One region of the Pantoea folii genome, then DNA from elsewhere that is predicted to be linked to it. Evidence: predicted binding sites of a transcription regulator. Region 1 holds the regulator's gene; each other region holds the start of a gene.
The links. Region 1 encodes CRP, which controls carbon source genes, mostly activating them, when cyclic AMP is high. Its sites were predicted from a motif close to ATGTGANNNNNNTCACAT; they were not measured.
Positions count from the first base shown of each region.

Region 2: AC1MDE_RS11575 (YjcB family protein) is a predicted target of CRP. The motif match lies at 1,437-1,454, and genes of this name have one in related genera.
Region 3: AC1MDE_RS18035 (YfcZ/YiiS family protein) is a predicted target of CRP. The motif match lies at 2,937-2,954, and genes of this name have one in related genera.
Region 4: yrbN (protein YrbN) is a predicted target of CRP. The motif match lies at 2,742-2,759, and genes of this name have one in related genera.

Region 1 is NZ_JBWXON010000022.1:44,109-48,993, reverse strand. Features, by position in the region: gene AC1MDE_RS21820 (YccS/YhfK family putative transporter) at 1-1,010, opposite strand, end outside; gene crp (cAMP-activated global transcriptional regulator CRP) at 1,069-1,701, opposite strand; gene AC1MDE_RS21810 (OsmC family protein) at 2,005-2,409, shown strand; gene AC1MDE_RS21805 (phosphoribulokinase) at 2,453-3,322, opposite strand; gene AC1MDE_RS21800 (YheU family protein) at 3,384-3,602, opposite strand; gene AC1MDE_RS21795 (hydrolase) at 3,605-4,621, opposite strand; gene AC1MDE_RS21790 (LysE family translocator) at 4,682-4,885, shown strand, end outside.
Region 2 is NZ_JBWXON010000008.1:120,948-125,832, forward strand. Features, by position in the region: gene AC1MDE_RS11560 (glutathione S-transferase family protein) at 1-265, opposite strand, end outside; gene soxR (redox-sensitive transcriptional activator SoxR) at 310-786, opposite strand; gene soxS (superoxide response transcriptional regulator SoxS) at 884-1,312, shown strand; gene AC1MDE_RS11575 (YjcB family protein) at 1,565-1,846, shown strand; gene AC1MDE_RS11580 (ATP-grasp fold amidoligase family protein) at 1,902-2,852, opposite strand; gene AC1MDE_RS11585 (oligosaccharide flippase family protein) at 2,861-4,117, opposite strand; gene AC1MDE_RS11590 (transposase) at 4,645-4,885, shown strand, end outside.
Region 3 is NZ_JBWXON010000016.1:51,940-56,824, reverse strand. Features, by position in the region: gene AC1MDE_RS18050 (MFS transporter) at 1-355, opposite strand, end outside; gene AC1MDE_RS18045 (LysR family transcriptional regulator) at 463-1,359, shown strand; gene fadL (long-chain fatty acid transporter FadL) at 1,405-2,688, opposite strand; gene AC1MDE_RS18035 (YfcZ/YiiS family protein) at 3,047-3,343, shown strand; gene fadI (acetyl-CoA C-acyltransferase FadI) at 3,511-4,821, shown strand; gene fadJ (fatty acid oxidation complex subunit alpha FadJ) at 4,821-4,885, shown strand, end outside.
Region 4 is NZ_JBWXON010000014.1:65,825-70,709, reverse strand. Features, by position in the region: gene AC1MDE_RS16615 (SDR family NAD(P)-dependent oxidoreductase) at 1-713, shown strand, start outside; gene AC1MDE_RS16610 (DEAD/DEAH family ATP-dependent RNA helicase) at 779-2,662, opposite strand; gene yrbN (protein YrbN) at 2,655-2,729, opposite strand; gene nlpI (lipoprotein NlpI) at 2,839-3,723, opposite strand; gene pnp (polyribonucleotide nucleotidyltransferase) at 3,853-4,885, opposite strand, start outside.

The sequences.
Region 1 (4,885 bases):
CGGGTGTATAAAGGTTTCTGGGTGCGCAGCACGCGGGCGATGCGGCTGAAATGGTAATAGCAGAAGTTGCCCACCGGATTGTCGGGATGCTGGCGCGCAATTTTTTCCAGCGCGCCGAGCTGCTTTTCCATGTGGAAGCGATCGGGCAATTGATGATAGAGAATGGCATCGGCCAACAGGCGCAGACGCGCAGAGATGGTTTTGGCATTCCAGCGGATCACCGCTTCGGCGTGACTCTGCTCGACCAGCTTTTGCACTTCTTCCGGCTGGTGCAGGCTCACCGAGATGTGCTCCTGCAAATCAAGCGCCACCTGGAAAGCCCGCGTCAGGCGCTTGTGGCTGTTATCGCGGCTGGCAGAGAGCATGTGCATCTGCTGATAGCAGGTGGTGATCAGGTCAACGGCTTTTTGCTGACGCGCCAGCAGCGGCGGCAGCGCTTTTTCCGGATCGGTGAGCTGCGTCAGCAAGGTGTACTTGGCATCGCAGTAATCCGCCAGTTCCCGATACAGCAGACTGAGCGTTTCGCGCATCGGCTGCTCTTTCCACAGCCAGAACCAGAACCAGTTAAACAGGCCATACCATAGCGTGCCGCCGATATACAGCAGCGGCGGCACCCACATGGGCATGCGTCCTACCAGGCTGAGGCTAAAGATGGCGGCAATCAGTGTGGCGGGCAACAAGCGACCGTGCAGCGGGCTGATTTCGCCGGTCACGCCTATCAGCAGCGGCAGCACAAACAGGATCAGCGGTAACGGAATGGCGTCACTGGTGAGAAATTGGATCAGAAAACTGGCGGTGGCAAACAGGGAGCCGCCGACAATCAGGCGTTTAAAGAAGCGTTTATGCGGGGTATCGAGACCCGCCATGTTGCAGCAGGCAGGCACTAAGGAGAACAGCAGGCCTTTTTGCAGATCGCCAAACAGCCAGCCTAGTGCCACAGGCAGGCACAGCACCAGCGTTTGCCGCAGTGCGTAGTTGACCTCAGGATGATAGATGATTCGGCGCCACATCAGCTCATCGCAAACAAAAACGGCGCGATGTTGCCATCACGCCGTGGGTGATAAGAAATTAGCGGGTGCCGTAGACGACGATGGTTTTACCGTGTGCGGAGATCAGGTTCTGATCTTCCAGCATTTTCAGGATACGACCCACGGTTTCGCGTGAGCAACCCACGATCTGACCAATCTCCTGACGTGTGATTTTGATTTGCATCCCGTCGGGGTGCGTCATCGCATCGGGTTGTTTCGCCAGATTAAGCAGTGTTTGCGCAATACGGCCCGTCACATCGAGGAAGGCAAGGTTGCCCACTTTCTCGGAGGTGACTTGCAGACGACGCGCCATTTGCGACGAAAGTCGCATTAAAATATCCGGGTTTACCTGAATCAGCTGACGGAATTTTTTGTAGGAAATTTCAGCCACTTCGCAGGCAGTCTTAGCACGTACCCAGGCACTACGTTCCTGGCCTTCTTCAAACAGGCCGAGTTCGCCGATGAAGTCTCCCTGATTGAGGTAGGAGAGGATCATCTCTTTGCCTTCTTCATCTTTGATCAGAACCGCAACGGAACCTTTCACGATGTAGTACAGCGTTTCCGCTTTCTCACCCTGATGGATGAGCGTGCTTTTGGACGGATATTTGTGAATATGGCAATGGGACAGGAACCATTCGAGTGTAGGGTCTGTTTGCGGTTTGCCGAGAACCATTCGCTATTATCCTCTGTTGTAATCGTGCCCAAAACACAGGGGGCAGTTTTCCCTGTCAGGCGGTGTAATCGTCGAGCGTTTCCAGTAAAGGAAAATTATTTCCGGGTGATTCTTAAGCTACGCTTTTGATTCTTCCCGCCTTCGTCTGTGATGACGAAAATATTTTCAGCACTGTTTGTAGCACAGCTTTTGCAAGCTGTCTTCTGTTGTCTCGCTTCAGCAACAGGCGGAAGAGTCTGGATTGCTGTTTATCAAGTGAAAGCGTACTCTGGCGGCAAAACCGCCACTTCAGGAGAAAGAATAATGCAGGCACGAGTGAAATGGGTGGAAGGGCTGACCTTTCTCGGAGAATCCTCATCAGGCCATCAGGTATTAATGGACGGTAACTCGGGTGACAAAGCGCCAAGCCCGATGGAGATGGTTTTGATGGCAGCAGGCGGCTGTAGCGCGATTGACGTGGTATCGATCCTGCAAAAAGGCCGAAATGATGTGGCTGACTGCGAGGTGAAACTCACCTCCGAGCGCCGGGAAGAAGCGCCACGTATTTTTACGCAAATCAACCTGCATTTTATCGTTAGCGGCACAGCGCTAAGCGATAAAGCGGTGGCGCGGGCCGTCGATCTGTCGGCGGAGAAGTATTGCTCGGTGGCGATCATGCTCGGCAATAGTGTGAAAATGACGCACAGTTACGAAGTGATTGAGCGATAACATAAGTGGGCGGCCAAACGGCCGCCGCTACAGAATTTCTGGATTATTCAATCCGTTTACCTTCAATCAGCCGCTGCACCAGTGGCGTCATGATTAACTCCATTGCCAGCCCCATTTTGCCGCCCGGCACCACCAGCGTGTTCATATGCGAAATGAACGAGCCCTGGATCATCGCCAGCAGGTAAGGGTAAGCAATGCCTTCCAGTCCACGGAAGTGAATCACCACAAAGCTTTCATCGAGTGAGGGAATTTCACGTGCGGCAAATGGGTTTGACGTATCCACCGTAGGTACACGCTGGAAGTTGATGTGGGTGCGCGAGAACTGCGGCGTGATGAAGTTGATATAATCCTCCATTGAACGCACCACTGAATCCATCACCGCTTCACGGGAATGGCCGCGCTCGCTGGTGTCGCGCACCAGCTTTTGAATCCACTCCAGATTGACAATCGGCACCACGCCGACCAGCAAATCGACATGCTCGGCGACGTTGTGCTGCTGTGTAACCACGCCACCGTGTAATCCTTCATAGAACAGCACGTCAGTGTTTTCCGGCAGCGGCTGCCAGGGCGTAAAGGTGCCCGGCACCTGATTCCACGGCACCGCTTCGTCGTAGGTGTGCAGATATTTGCGCGACTCACCCAGCCCGGTTTTTCCGTAATGCTTAAACGTCTGTTCCAGCAGCCCGAAGTCATTGGCTTCCGGACCGAAGTAGCTAATATGACGGCCCAGATCGCGTGCCTTACGGATCGCCATATCCATTTCTGGACGGGTATAACGGTGAAAACTGTCACCTTCCACTTCCGCAGCATGCAGATTCAGCTGCTGGAAAATCTTACGGAAGGCGAGGCTGGTGGTCGTGGTACCGGCACCGCTGGAACCGGTCACGGCAATGATTGGATGCCTGGCTGACATAACAGAACTCCCTGTGAAGTCGGGCGATGAGCATTGTTACCACGAATTACTGCGCGGTGCATTAACCGCGAAACTCGCCTTTCGGCATAATGTTGACGGATTCATGCAGTTCCGACCACACCAGCACAACGTCTCCGCGCTCCAGCTGGCGGCGCACGTCGGCGACTTTTTGTTCCAGGCTGCGCTCCTGCTCACCATAGTCGGTTCCCTCGCGCAGCACGAAAGTTTCAATCAGGTTTTCCAGTGTTGCGACTTCAAGTTCTTGCCAGGGAATAATCACGATCACACATCCAGATAGGTTGAAAGCCAGTCAGGCACACGCTGTTCCAGCCACATTTTCGGCTTCATTAACGTACCGCCAACAAAGCCAACGTGCCCGCCTTGTTGTGTCAGCTGATATTCAATGGAAGGCGACAGTTGCGCCGGCTGCGGGATTACTGCATCGGTCATAAAGGGATCGTCTTTGGCATGGATGATCAGCAGCGGCTTGCGCACGCCCGTGAGCAGCGGCATAGCGCTGGCACGTTGATAATAGTCGTTGGCATCCAGAAAACCGTGCGCCCGTGCGGTAATCGCATCATCAAACTCACGAATGCGGCGAAATGCGCGCAACTGGCTCAGTTCCACCGGTAGTGTGCCGGGCCAGGCCAGCAGTTTACGCGTAGCGTTCTGTTTCAGCTTGGTCAGTAAATAGTGCTGATAGAAACGAGAAAAGCCAGCATCGAGCTTTTCACTACAGGGTTCGAGCGCAAAGGGTGCCGAGATGGCGACGGCGGCATCCACAGGCACATCATTCCCGTGCATGCCCAATAAATAGGCCAGCATATTGCCACCGAGTGAAACGCCCACTGCTGCAGTCGGCACCGTGCCCCATTCGCGCTGCAACCAGTGCAGGAAAAAGGTCGCATCTTCGGTTTCACCGGAATGATAGATGCGCTCCAGACGATTCGGCTCGCCGCTGCATCCACGAAAGTGCATCACCACCGCCAGCCAGCCACGCGCCTGACACGCCTGCATCAGGCCATGCGCATACGGGCTACGGAAGCTGCCTTCCAGGCCATGGAACATCACCATGCGCGGTTTGTGACGCGCCTGTGCTGGATCTTCGCTCCACGCGAGATCGACAAAATCACCGTCCGGCAGGTCAAGTCGCTGCCAGTGCGGACGCAGGGTTACGCGCCGACGCAGTATGCGCGGCAGCAGGGTTTGCAGATGCGCGTTACTGAATCCGCGCAGCGGTGTAAATCGCTCGCCGTTCAGGCGATCAAAATAGCTTGGGTAAAGGCTTGTCTGATGCATAACTCGCTGATAGCTTCGATGGGTTGTCCGCTTTACTGGGTGAGGAGCACCCGAATATACATGGAACTGAGTCTTTTTTTATCAATGTTGGGTTTTCTTTGGGTCGCTGCCATCACGCCAGGGCCCAATAATATGTTACTTACCGCCTCAGGTGCTAATTTTGGCTTCCTGCGCACCATCCCGCTGCTCATTGGTATCATGATTGGTATGCAAGTCATGTTGCTGATGGTGGCATTTGGCATCGGTGGTTTGATCCTGCTTTAT
Region 2 (4,885 bases), on a different contig from region 1:
CATCCTCGTCCGTGATGGCGAACAAATGCTCGCTGTCATATTTCTGCTGCAGATACGCCAGAATCGCCCCTGACTCGGCGATCACCCGATTGCCATCAGTAATAACCGGCGACTTCCCCAACGGGTGAATTTTCTTTAATGACTCTGGTGCCAGCAGCGTGTCTTCGCGCTGATAACGTTTAATTTGATACGGCACCGACAGCTCTTCCAGCAGCCACAACACGCGATGCGAACGGGAATTTTCCAGATGGTGAACGGTAATCATGCGGTTTTCCTTGCCGGTCAAAGTCTCCCGGCAAGTATAGCGGATTAACCTTTGTGCTCGTCTTGCTCAGGATCGAGTAACACCGCCCCCGAACCTTGCTGTGCCAGACGGTCACCGGGATTGCGCAGTGGACAATCACGCATCGATAAGCAGCCACAGCCAATACACCCGTCCAAATCGTTACGCAGGCGCGTCAGGGTTTCGATACGCTTATCCAGCTCTTCACGCCAGTGCTGCGTCAGCGCATCCCACTCCTGCGTCGACATACGCTTGTTGGCTGGTACATGCATCAAACTGTCGCTGACAGTGGCCAGCGGAATACCGATGCGCTGCGCAATCTTGATAATCGCCACACGGCGCAGCACATCGCGGCTGTAACGCCGTTGATTGCCGCCATTGCGCGAACTGAAAATTAAACCTTTGGTTTCATAAAAGTGCAGCGCGGAAACGGCCACGCCGCTACGTTTCGCCACTTCACCCGGCGTTAACACCGGTTTTGGGTAATTGCGTTCTTTTTTCATTTAGGGCCTTTACCTCAAGTTAACTTGAGGAATTATACTCGCACCCCATCAAAACTTCGAATTTCAAACCCGATAAACCTTTCAGAAGGATGAGGCTATGATGCAACAGGAAATCATTCATTCACTGACACATTGGATCGATGAAAATCTGGATAAGGCCCTGTCGATCGACGAAGTGGCAGCAAAATCTGGCTACTCAAAATGGCACCTGCAGCGTATGTTCCGTACCGTGACGAAACAAACGCTGGGTGGCTATATTCGTGAGCGCCGCCTGACTCTGGCCGCTGAAGCGTTACGCCAGACCCAGCGTCCAGTGTTCGATATCGCGATGCAATACGGTTACGATTCACAGCAAACTTTTTCGCGCGTGTTCCGCCGTCAGTTTTCCCAGACGCCGACCGCCTATCGTCACACCATGCGCCGTCAGGCGATGATTCAGCGTCCGCGTCTGCTGAGTTTCGATTGCAGTGAAAACATGAACAGCTTTGCCCAGCGCACAACCGGCGAGTGCTGCCCGGTTCAGTGACATTCTGCGCGCCCTTCACGGGCGCACCTTCCCGCTTTGCCTCTGCCATCTCCCCCGCTTCGATAAAAATCTTTCTACCATACCAGGTATAAATTTTGTTCAAACTTTCAAATCGGGTGATATAATGTGACCCAAGTCACAGATTTACCCCCGCGTAAGACGGCCAGAAGGGCCTCCCTGACCCTCCTTCTTTGCCGCCAGTGATGTCCAATCAATGTCAGGGATATTACTGATTTGAAGAGGTTTTTGCAGATGGCTACGTTAACCACCAGTTTAATCGTCATGCGTTGGGAGCTACTCAGCGCCATCATGATGTTCTTTGCCAGCACCATGAAAATTAAACTGCGTCAGAACAGTCACCACGTGATGGCACTGATGTGCGGCGGTATTGGTGTAGGCATGTCATGCTGGTTCGTTACCGGCCTGCTCGGCATTACCCTCAGCATGGAAAATCTGCACAACTTCATGGAAATCTCCAAAAACGCCTTCGTTGAAGTGATGAGCCAGACGCCTGCTGATTGGCCGATGCCTTAATCGCAGCTAATAAAAAACCCCGCTAAGCGGGGTTTTTTATTTTGCTGTGTGATACTCAAATTTTCTTCAATACGGCTGGAATAGCGACTTCCGGCACCGTCACACCCGGTATCTGCGTACCGCGGCGGTCTTGAATCCACATATCACCCATCATCTGGTTTAATCCACGGTCCAACCCGGTTACCAACCCGGCACCTGGCGTAAACGTCAGCTCGCCAAAGTAAATCCGATCACCATCGATATACCAGTCCACACGCACATAATCAAAATCGCTCGCCAGGGTTTTACTCAGCGCTAATGCGTGCTGTAACTGCGCCATTTGTGGATTCACATCCAGCCCGGTATCGCGAATTTTGTGGTACGCCTCATTGAGGTTGTTCACATAAAAATTCATCGACAGTAACGGGTTACATCGGTTGTAAATTACCTGAAGCACATATTCAAAGCTGCCGTCACGCTTGTTGAACATGTGAAACTTGTAATCAATCGGCGCGGTTTTGCCATCACCAATGTACTGCTCCACCAGGATACGCGGCTTGATGTAGCGATAGTGAATCTCACGCGCTTCATTGGCAAAGTCGGTCTTCAACCAGCGATGGCAGTCACTGATAATTTTCTGCTTCTTCAGCGCATCCGGCTCTTCCAGCAGAATTTCCACCATATTGGAGCCGTGATTGGGCTTAATTACCGTGTTCTTCCAGCTCGGCAGCGTATGCAGCGAGTGCGGGTCGCTGGTCTCATACACCAGTGGGATCAGGTATTCGCTGCCCACTTTCTCGGCGATGTATTCGCGCACCGAATATTTATCCGACAGGCGGCCATAGATTTGGTAATCGCCAAAAACGAATTTCCGGTACAGCACCTTCTCATTAAACACTTTCGGTTGACGCAAATTGGGCAGTTTGCGGAATTTATGAAAGTAATAGATGCGGTCCTGGTAAGCCCAGGGCATCTTCTTGATGAAGTACTGGACACTTCTTCTGAGTTCATCTTTCAACTTGAGCATATCGGACCTCATTTGTAGGTTTTGTAGTTGAGTGAGGAAACTTGAATCTTCTGAATGACGCCGTTATTGAAGAAGTAATTCATTACGGTGAGGGACAGAAGTTCAGAGATGAAGACGCTCCAGGCGGCACCCATGATGCCGTAGCCCTGGATCAGCCACCACGACAGCGGCAGACTGATCACCATCAGGCAGATGATCTTCTTCAGCAGATAGTTAAATCCGCCCTCTTTCACCATGTAGCGATACGCTACGGTCCCCATTGCCGAAAAGCAGGTTGCTAACGACAGTAACGTAATGAGACTCCCTGACTGTGTGTACTCGTGACCATACAAAGCGATGATGATTTGCTCGCCATACAGCGCAATCACCGCTAACAACAACAATGAAACACCCATGACATAGCCGTTCAGCCGCGCAGTGAGCTTGATGGCGGCTGCTCCGCGCTCCCGGAATATCTCCGAGAAGCAGGAAGTGATGATGGCAACCGGAATGAATATCCAGGACGCCGAAATGGTATTGGCGGCAGCAAACAGGCCGAGGTCGCGAGCGGAGGCAATGCCCGCCAAAAACATCTGGGCCGCCTTAACCTGCACAGAAATGAAGATGCTGGAAATCGCCAACGGTAAACCTGCGTACAGCAGATAACGCAGGTAGGTATTGCGCTTCTCCTGTGGCGGCGCCATGTCCTGGTTTTCGCGATAAAAATTAGACCGTTTGATGACGTACGGCACCAGCGTGACCATGACAATCGACAGCGTCAGCCACAAGGGATTGAGATGCAGCCAGGCAATGGCGAAACTCAGGGTAAAGCCCAACAGCAGGCCGACCGAGTTGGCCACGGTGTTGAGTCGGGAAGCCAGACGCGCATTGTTGTAAACGCTGAACGTATCCTGCGTCACAAAAACGGAGGAGATAAACGAGGCCAGGGCAAATGCGAGGAAATTTTCCTGCATGTTGTACCACACCCAAATCAACACCGGGATAGAGGTCAGCAACAACAAGACCAACCGCATGGTGCGGGCCACCGCCATCAGCCGCAGGCCTTTCGGCGCGCTTTTGCTGATGCGTTTGAACAGGATGGTTTCGGTACCGAAAATCGCTACGGTCTGTACCATCGAGAACAACGAGGTTGAAAACGCCATCTGACCGAATATGGTAGGGCCAAATGACTTCGCCACGTAGGAGGTCACAAATATGACGCCGAACACCGAGACGATCTTCTCAGACATCATCCAGGCGGCATTAGACATTACGCTCAATTTCATCGACTGATCCTTAGTATTACTTACAGCAACTGCCTTTCGGTACAACGTCCTTGAAATGAATTAACAAGCGCTCAGTGGGCCTGACTTAAATTAATAACTTCAAACCAAACTGGTCCGAAAAATGAGACTCCCGTCAGGATTCTTTGAATGAATTCAGGAAAATTCCGATTAAACCTGGTGCGAAACTCTGCGGATGTAAACGATTTCAGCCTGAATTCGAAGCAAAGGTTTACTGGCACACCCTGTGATTTTCACAAACAGGTTATGCCGTATTTCCAATGATTGTAGTATTTTTCTGCATTTGGGATGAAATGAATCTATATCAAAAACCCAAAGCCAGGAAGGCGTTCAATGGCATTCAGAATAAAATAAGATTTATCCCATGATGATATTTATTCCAAATAACTTAATTTAAACCTCGCAATTCAAATCGCGCACTTTAATACTGCATTAATACTCTTTTTGCAGTACCAGATATTAATACAGTAATTCTCATCCACTAATTGATAAGAAAGGTAAGAGCATTTATGAGAAAGTCACGATATAGCGAAGAGCAAATCACAAATGCCATTAAAGCTTCTGAAACGGGAGTGAAAGTCAGGGAGATTTGTGAAGAGCTTGGCATTTCCGAGGCCACCTTCTACAGCTGGAAGAAAAAGTTTTCTGGGCTTTCTTCAGAAGAAGGGAGAAAAATCAAAGATTTGGAGGATAAACTACAAAACCTTACCCGTGAGCTACAGTCACTGAGTTCCGACAAAGAGATGCTGC
Region 3 (4,885 bases), on a different contig from region 1:
GTGCTGCGGCAATGCCCTGTAATGCACGATAAATGCCGAGGATATAGGTGCTGTCTGTTAGGGCAATCAGCAATGAGCTGAGGGAGAAAAGAGCCAGCCCTGCGATGAACACCCGTTTGTAACGCAGTTTGTCTGCCGCCACACCTGCCGCCAGCAAGCCGCTACCGAAAGTTAACATAAAACCGTTGGTTAACCATGCCAGCGATAGGGGCCCACCATGTAAGGCGTGGCTGATGGCGGGAGTGGTGACCACGCCGCCAGTAAAACTTAAAGGCAGTAACAGCGCCGCCAGCAAAATAGCCAGGGTTGCGCTAATCCTGAAGCCTGTCAAAGAGGGAGAACTGATTTCCGCCATCGTTTATCTCGCAAATGTTGGGGTAGATGACGCCGCATATTATTGAGGATATAAAAGGGGGTAAATGGGGTTTGGCTCCAGACTTTGCGGACAAAAGGTTTCTTATCATGGACAGTATTTCGGCATTAACCTCCTTTGTGCGCACGGCTGAAACACTCAGTTTTGTGCAGGCGGCACAGCTGTTGGGAATTTCTGCTTCGGCAGTGGGGAAAAACGTTGCCCGGCTTGAGCAACAGTTGGGCGTGCGGTTGTTCAACCGCAGTACGCGCAGTGTGAGCCTGACGGTTGAAGGTGCGTTGCTATTGGCACGCACACGTCCCATTCTGGAACAGCTGCGTGATGTTGAGGCCGAGATGACTCAAACGGTGGCGCATCCGAGCGGTAAACTGCATGTGTCGCTGCCGGTGGTTGGATATCGGCTGATAACGCCGTTGCTGCCTCAATTTAGTCAGCTCTATCCTGATGTTGAATTGGATTGTGATTTTAGTGATCGGCTGGTCAATGTCATCGATGAAGGTTTTGACGTCGCGATTCGCAGCGGCGAGATGCAGGATTCACGTTTACAGGCGAGAGCGTTGGGGCCTTTTCGTTTTGTGCTGTGTGCCAGCCCAGCCTATATTGCCGCGCACGGCAGGCCAGCATTAAGTGCAGATCTTATCGATCACCACTGTATCCTTTTCCGCTTTCCCGCCACGGGATTGATTCAACATTGGGAGCTGGACGATCTGCGGGTGACGGGGGATTTCCAACCCGTAAAAAAGCTGACGGTGAATAACATTGAAGCCATGGTGCAGAGTACGCTGGCCGGAATGGGGATCAGCTATGTGCCGGATTTCGTCGTCTGGGAATTACTGGACCAGGGCGAGTTGATTGAAGTGCTGCCGGGAAGCTGTATCCGCGAAAGTGGTTTTTCGGCCATTTGGCCAGGGCGCTATTTATCACCGCGCGTACGTTGTTTTATCGATTTTCTGGCAGAACACTGGCCGGTGTCGCGCCGGCAATAAAAAACGGCGACATCACTGTCGCCGTTTTTCACACTGATTTCAGCATCAGAACTTGTAGTTAAAGTTCGCGCCGTACAGCCAGGCTTTGCCTTCGGAGTTAAAGGTGTAAGGGCCTTCTTTCACCGTGACTTTCTGGCCGTGCATGTAAGAGATACCGAGGTCAACTGACGCATTTTCATTGAAGGCATAAGAAGCACCGGCGCTCAACCACAGACGGTCCTGATCCGGAATTGAGATAGAGCGTTTGTCGGCAGGAACCGGGCTATCATCAAACGCGATACCGGTACGGAAGGTCCAGTTATCGTCGTAGAAGTAAGTGGTACCCAGTGCGATGCGATATGCATCCTTGAAGCCTTCATCTTTATAGAACAGCGTCTGACCATTGCTGCCAGTGGCCTTCAGCTCCTGGAACTGGCTCCAGCTGGTGTAGGTCAGGCTATAGTGTACGGCCCACTGCGGTGCCACTTTATGCCAGCCCGACACTTCCCACATCTCTGGCAGGTTCAGCGTGAGTGAACCCGGAATGGTCTGGCCGCTGGTGCCATATGGCAGACCTAAAGCAATCGCCTGCGGTGTACCGTTGTAAGCCGTTGGAATGCTGCTCTTATAATCGCCGTCAAAGTCGATTTTCACTTCTGAACGATAGGTGAAGCCGAAGCGGTTGTTTTTATCCACTTCATAAAGGATGCCGGCGTTCCAGCCGTAACCCCATTCGTCACCTTTCAGGTGGGCAACCTGAGTATCCGCTGGCATGCCGACGCGAGCGCCGGCTTCACCCGCATAACGTTCGATTTTTGCTTTAGCGTAAACCGCATCAAAGCCAACACCAAAGCTGAAGTGCTCATTCAAACGATAAGCGGTGCTAAGGTTAAAGTTACCGGTCATCAGGTCGGTTTTACCACCGTAACCGCCGGCGGTGTAACCGTCATTGAACTCTGTCGCCAGACCATAGTTAGAGGTGACGGATGCGCCTACCCACCACTGATCGTTAATCGGATGAACGTAATGGAGGTTAGGGATCCACTGATTCGGTGCGATGTTTTTCGCATTCAGGCTGTTGCCGGTTGGGCTCTGGCCGCTGATATCCACTTCCGGATCAATATAAACGGTACCGATGGAGAAAGAAGGGCGATCCATCAATGCCATGGTCGCCGGGTTACGACTGGCAGATGCGGCGGTATCGCCCATCGCACCTTCACCCGAATAAGCACGACCTAAACCAATTGCTGAGAATTCATTAAGTTGAAAGCCTGCGGCGTAAACCTGGGAAGAGATAAGCGCCACTGCAGCTGCCACAGCTGACTTTGCAAACAGGTTCTTATGGTTCATGACCACAACCTCATCTAGATTTATTATTAAACGTTGTTACGTCGCGTAACAAAGGACGGCGGATTGTAGGGACTGATGACAAAGGCACATATCAGACCAGTGCGACGAGTATAGGTCTGACCTGTGTATATGTTGCAATAATGTTTTTTAAATATTTCCGATTTGATCGATAAAATCAGATCTGCTTAACAAAATCTTGTCGATGCTCATCTAGCATAGCGGTCAAATTTGTTCTGGATCAATTTTTAGTGTGATATTCGTCACTTAGCCGCTGAGAGATAGAAGCCAGACCGCGCGGGGCGTACACTTTGTGTCAGAAAATGATCCGATTGTGTCGATTTATCGTCAGGAGAAAACAATGACTGATGCCATTAAAAAATGCAGTGCCACGGAAACGGCGGCGTGCTGCTGCGTAGATGTAGGCACCGTAATGGACAATACCGATTGCACGGCGAGCTGGTCTGGCGCTTTTGCCAATCGTCATGCGGCTGAAGCGATGCTGAAGCACCTGACGGACAAAGCGCGTCAGGTTGAATCCGAGCCTTGCGAGATTCACGCAGAATTCATTGAAGAAGCGCCAGGCATACGCCTGAATGTTGATTTCACTTTTGCCTGCCAGGCCGAAACCTTGATTTTTCAACTCGGCTTACGCTAATCCTGTCGCTGCCGGAAGCCCTTCCGGCAGCGTTTTCTCTTTTTCGTGTCTTCCCTCGCACTTTTTTTCTTCTGTTATTGGCGACTGAGCAACACCTGGTTAACACTGATGATCAGGTCAGACCTGTTTGGCAATGATGCTACGGTCGTAAATTACAGGTGAGTGCAATGAGCAAAGCGCAGCCGCTGCTGACGCGTCAGGGCGAACGAATCGCCATAACCCATGGATTACGCACGCCTTTCGCCCGTCAGGCGAGTGATTTTCATGGCATTCCCGCGCTGGAGTTGGGGCGCATGGTGGTGTCAGAGTTGATGGCGCGCAGCGAATTGCCGGTCGACGTTATCGATCAACTGGTATTTGGCCAGGTGGTGCAAATGCCGGAAGCGCCCAATATTGCGCGCGAAATCGTGCTGAGCAGCGGATTGAGCGTGCACACTGATGCGTACAGCGTCAGTCGTGCCTGTGCCACCAGTTTTCAGGCGGTGGCGAATGTGGCGGAAAGCCTGATGGCGGGCACCATTGATGCGGGTATTGCCGGTGGTGCAGACTCCTCATCGGTACTGCCTATTGGCGTCAGCAAGACGCTGGCGCGCGCGTTGGTCGATCTCAACAAAGCACGAACCTTCAGCAAAAAGCTGCAAATCTTACGCCGTCTGCGCCCACGCGATCTGTTGCCGGTGCCGCCTGCGGTTGCAGAGTATTCCACCGGCTTACGCATGGGTGATACCGCCGAACAAATGGCGAAAACCCACGGCATCACACGTGAACAACAAGATGCTCTGGCGCTGCGCTCACATCAGCACGCAGCACGTGCCTGGCAGTCAGGCGTGCTGGCGCAGGAAGTGATGGCGGCCTTTGTACCGCCATGGAAAGCACCAATTGAGCAGGACAACAACATTCGCTTTAATGCCAGCGCTAGCGACTACGCAAAATTGCGACCGGCCTTTGATCGTCGCCACGGTTCCGTCACGGCAGCCAACAGCACACCGCTGACCGATGGCGCGGCCGCGGTGATTTTGATGCGTGAAGGCCGTGCACAAGAACTGGGAATTGCGCCGCTTGGCTATCTGCGCAGCTACGCGTTTACTGCGATTGATGTCTGGCAGGATATGTTGCTGGGTCCCGCTTATGCCTCACCGCTGGCGCTGGATCGCGCTGGCATTACCCTCAACGACCTGACGTTGATCGATATGCACGAAGCCTTTGCGGCACAGACGCTGGCCAATCTGAAAATGTTCCGTGATGAGCGTTTTGCGCGAGAGGTACTGAATCGCCCGCATGCCTTGGGTGAAGTGAATGAAGAACGTTTCAATGTGTTGGGCGGCTCCATTGCTTACGGCCATCCGTTTGCTGCCACTGGCGCGCGTATGATCACCCAAACGTTGCATGAACTGCGGCGACGCGGCGGGGGATTAGGACTGGTGACCGCCTGTGCAGCGGGCGGATTAGGCAGCGCAATGGTTCTGGAGGCCGAATAATGAGCGCATCTGCATTCCATTTACACATGCGCCTCGATCATGTCGGCATCATTACCATCGACGT
Region 4 (4,885 bases), on a different contig from region 1:
CGGGCGCCTCGAAAGGCATTGGCGCCGCCATTGCTATGACTTTCGCGGCGGCCGGCGCTCGCGTCATTGTTAATTACCGCCAGGATGAAGCGGGTGCGGCAGATGTGGTTGCGGATATCTGCGAGCTGGGCAGCGATGCCATTGCGGTACAAGCAGATATCTCTCGCGAGGCCGATGTGCAGCGTTTATTCGCGCGCAGCATCGAGCAGTTTGGCGCGCCGGATATCGTGGTCAACAATGCCGGTATTTTCCATCATGGCGATTTCGCCGAACTCAGCCTCAGTGAAATGCAGCAGCAGCTCAATGTAAATGTATTGGGCACGTTACTGGTCTGCCAGCAGGCGGCGAAACATTTCCCGGCTCGCGGGGGCACCATCATTAACTTGAGCGCCCTTAACAGCCAACGCAGCACACCGGGCTCGGTGTTATGGGCAGCGACCAAAGGGGCAATTAATGCCTTAACGCAGGGCCTGGCTCGTGAATTGGGGCCACGTAATATTCGCGTCAATGCGCTGGCACCAGGAATCATCCTGACCGAAGGTTTACTGGCAGCGAAGAAGATGAATCCGGATGTCAAAGCGAAGCTGATCGCTGCTACGCCGTTGGGACGGTTTGGTCTGCCGGAAGATGTGGCGCAGGTTGCCCTGTTTCTGGCATCAGAAGAGTCAGCCTACGTGAGTGGAGAGCGCGTATTGATTGCCGGCGGCGTGTAAACATTATTTTACGAATATAAAAAAGGGACGCCGTGGCGTCCCTTTTTACTGTTTGCGTTTAGTGCTTACGCGTCACGACGACGTGGTGCAGAAGCACCTTCTGGACGTGGGCCACGACCGCCTTCACGGCTGAAGCGTCCGCCTTCACGGCCACCTTCACGACGCTCAGAGAAACGACGCGGTGCGCCTTCGCCACGCGGTGCGCCATTACCACGACGCTCGCCATCACGACCGCCTGGACGACGTTCACTACGCTCGAACGCAGGAGCATCCCCCATCAACTGCATGTTCATCGGCTTGTTCAGGATGCGCGTGCGAGTGAAGTGCTGCAGAACTTCGCCCGGCATACCTTTAGGCAGCTCGATGGTTGAGTGCGTACCAAACAGCTTGATGTTACCGATGTAACGGCTGCTGATGTCGCCTTCGTTAGCAATCGCGCCCACGATATGACGAACTTCAACACCATCATCACGGCCCACTTCAATGCGGTACAGCTGCATTTCGCCAACGTCACGACGTTCGCGACGTGGAGCGCCATCACGGTCACCGCGGCTTTCGCGTGGACCACGTGAGTCACGTGAATCGCGACGATCATCGCGGTCGCGGAACTCACGACGTGGTGGGCGTGGTGCTTCTGGTGGCAGAATCAGTGGACGTTCGCCCTGTGCCATTTTCAGCAGTGCTGCGGCCAGTGTTTCGAGATCCAGATCTTCGCCCGGCTGCATTTTGCTCAGCAGTGCACGGTACATATCCAGATCGCTGCTTTCCAGCTGCAGCTGTACTTTGGCGGCGAATTTAGCCAGACGGCGCTCGCTCAGCAGTTCTGCATTTGGCAGTTCAACTTCTGGAATAGTCAACTTCATGGTGCGTTCGATGTTACGCAGCAGACGACGCTCGCGGTTCTCAACGAACAGCAGCGCACGGCCAGCACGACCCGCACGACCGGTACGACCGATACGGTGAACGTAAGACTCAGCATCCATTGGGATGTCATAGTTAACAACCAGGCTGATACGCTCAACGTCCAGACCACGTGCTGCAACGTCGGTCGCGATCAGGATATCCAGACGACCATCTTTCAGGCGCTCCAGTGTCTGCTCACGCAGAGCCTGGTTCATGTCACCGTTCAGTGCTGCGCTGTTATAGCCGCTGCGCTCCAGCGCTTCAGCCACTTCCAGCGTAGCGTTTTTGGTACGCACGAAGATGATGGCAGCATCAAAGTCTTCCGCTTCCAGGAAACGCACCAGCGCGTCAGTTTTACGGCCATAAGCGGTCCAGTAAGACTGAGAAATGTCAGGACGCGTGGTCAGGCTTGACTGAATGCGCACTTCCTGTGGATCTTTCATGAAGCGTTTGGTGATACGACGAATCGCTTCTGGCATGGTCGCTGAGAACAGCGCGGTCTGATGACCGTCTGGGATCTGCGCCATGATGGTTTCAACGTCTTCGATGAAGCCCATACGCAGCATTTCATCAGCTTCGTCCAGCACCAGGCCGCGCAGGTTAGACAGATCTAACGTGCCGCGTTTCAGGTGATCCAGCAGACGACCAGGCGTACCTACGACAACCTGTGGTCCCTGGCGCAGTGCGCGCAGCTGAACGTCATAGCGCTGGCCGCCGTACAGGGCAACCACGTTCACGCCACGCATGTGTTTAGAGAATTCCGTCATGGCTTCAGCAACCTGAACAGCCAGTTCACGGGTTGGAGCCAGCACCAGGATCTGTGGTGCGCGGACAGATGGATCAATGTTGTTCAGTAACGGCAGGGAGAATGCCGCTGTTTTACCACTCCCGGTCTGCGCCATACCCAGCACATCACGGCCCGCCAGCAGGTGAGGAATACACTCAGCCTGGATTGGGGATGGCTTTTCGTAGCCCATACCGGTCAGTGATTCGAGGATGTCAGCGTTCAGGCCAAGGTCAGAAAAAGTGGTTTGAATATCAGTCATGTAGTACACGTGCCTCTTGGATTGCGGCGGCCAGTCTACATAACTCGTCGTGAAAATTTTCAGTCATTTTCATCAAAAAGTGTGAACCGGCTCAAATTAGAAGTTTTGACGAACAGAAAAGCCCTCACCTCGAAGATGATGACTTTACAAGTATTCAGGCAATAAAAGTTCGTCAGCTATTGCTGGTCAGATTCTGATAAATCGTCTTGTGTCTGGCCGAGTTGCGCCAGTTCCAACAATGCGTATCGGTGCTCAACAAAGTTGTTAACATTGTTAGCGACCGCCAGTTTGAACAACGCTTTCGCGTCGTCCTTCTCCCCCAGACTTAGGTAGTACTTACCTAAATAGAAGTTGGTTTCACTGAGATGTTCAGCGAGCGAGGTGTTATCCGTTGCGTCCGCCTTGAGACGTTCCATCAGCGTTTTTTCACTGATGTCGCCAAGGTAGAACTCGACAATATTCCATCCCCATTGGTCCCGGACCGCTTTGTCATGTCGCTCTCTCAGCGTGACTTTGGCCTTGTCGGCATCCATATCGCTTTCAACGAGATAGAGCCAAAGGCTGCGGAAAGGATCGTTAGGATCGTCTTGATAAAACGCCAGCAGATCATCTTGCGCTAACTTGTATCGACCGCCGTAATAGAGGGCGATACCACGGTTTAAATGCGCATAGTTGTAAGTTGGATCAAGCTCAAGTACAGAATCAAACGCTTCATAGGCAGCATCAAAGTTGCCTGCCTGCGTTAAATATATACCGAGGTAGTTAAACACCTCAGGCATATCCGGTCTTATAGACAGCGCTTGCGAGAAATCGTTCCGCGCTAATGCCCTCAGACCCAAACTATCATACAACACTCCGCGCTCATATAATAGCTGTGCGCGTTCATCATCGGTCAGGGCACGACTGGCAAGAATTTGTTCCATTCGCGCCAGGATCACCTCTTGCTGCAGTGTGGGCTGCAAAGGTACTGCCAGAACTTCGTTCTTACGCCAATTGGAGTTGCTGCATCCTGCCAGCGTGATAGCTGTCGCAACAAAACACCAGCGCAAAAAAGGCTTCATTTCCCACTCCCGAATACAAACATTGGGATAACCATCCTGTCATCCGCCTGCTGTGCACAAGGATTCCCGCCCTCGCGATGATCCAAATACCTCTCCCCAAATTGCAGGGAGAGGCCAATCAGTAAACGCTTACTCGGCGTCAGATGCATTCGTTGCAGCAGGGGTTTCTTCCGCTGGTTTCTGCTCTGTCGCTTCTTTGATGCTCAGGCGTACGCGGCCCTGACGGTCCACTTCCATCACTTTCACTGGAACTTCCTGACCCATCTGCAGATAGTCGGTCACTTTCTCAACACGCTTATCAGCGATCTGAGAGATATGGACCAGACCTTCTTTACCGCCGCCGATGGCCACGAAGGCACCGAAATCAACGATACGCGTCACTTTACCAGAGTAGATACGACCCACTTCGATTTCAGCGGTGATCTCTTCGATACGACGAATCGCTTCCTTCGCTTTGTTGCCGTCGGTTGCTGCGATTTTCACGGTGCCATCATCTTCGATTTCGATGGTGGTGCCGGTTTCTTCGGTCAGCGCACGAATAACAGAACCGCCTTTACCAATAACATCTTTGATCTTGTCTGAGCTGATCTTGATGGTATAGATACGTGGTGCGAACTCAGAGATTTCCTGACGTGGGGTGCTGATGGCCTGCTCCATCACGCTCAGGATGTGCAGACGCGCGCCCTTAGCCTGATTCAGTGCAACCTGCATGATCTCACGGGTGATACCTTCAATTTTGATATCCATCTGCAGTGCAGTGATACCGTCGCGGCTACCCGCTACTTTGAAGTCCATATCGCCGAGGTGATCTTCATCGCCCAGGATGTCAGACAGAACCACGAAGTTTTCGTCTTCTTTAACCAGACCCATCGCAATACCGGCTACGGCTGCTTTGATCGGTACGCCTGCGTCCATCAGTGCCAGAGAAGCACCACACACAGAAGCCATTGAAGAAGAACCGTTAGATTCGGTGATTTCTGACACTACACGGACGGTGTACGGGAACTCTTCCTGCTTCGGCATGACTGCCAGCACGCCACGCTTCGCCAGACGACCGTGACCAATTTCACGACGCTTCGGTGAACCAACCATGCCGGTTTCGCCCACTGAGTATGGAGGGAAGTTATAGTGGAACAGGAAGCTATCAGTACGCTCGCCCATC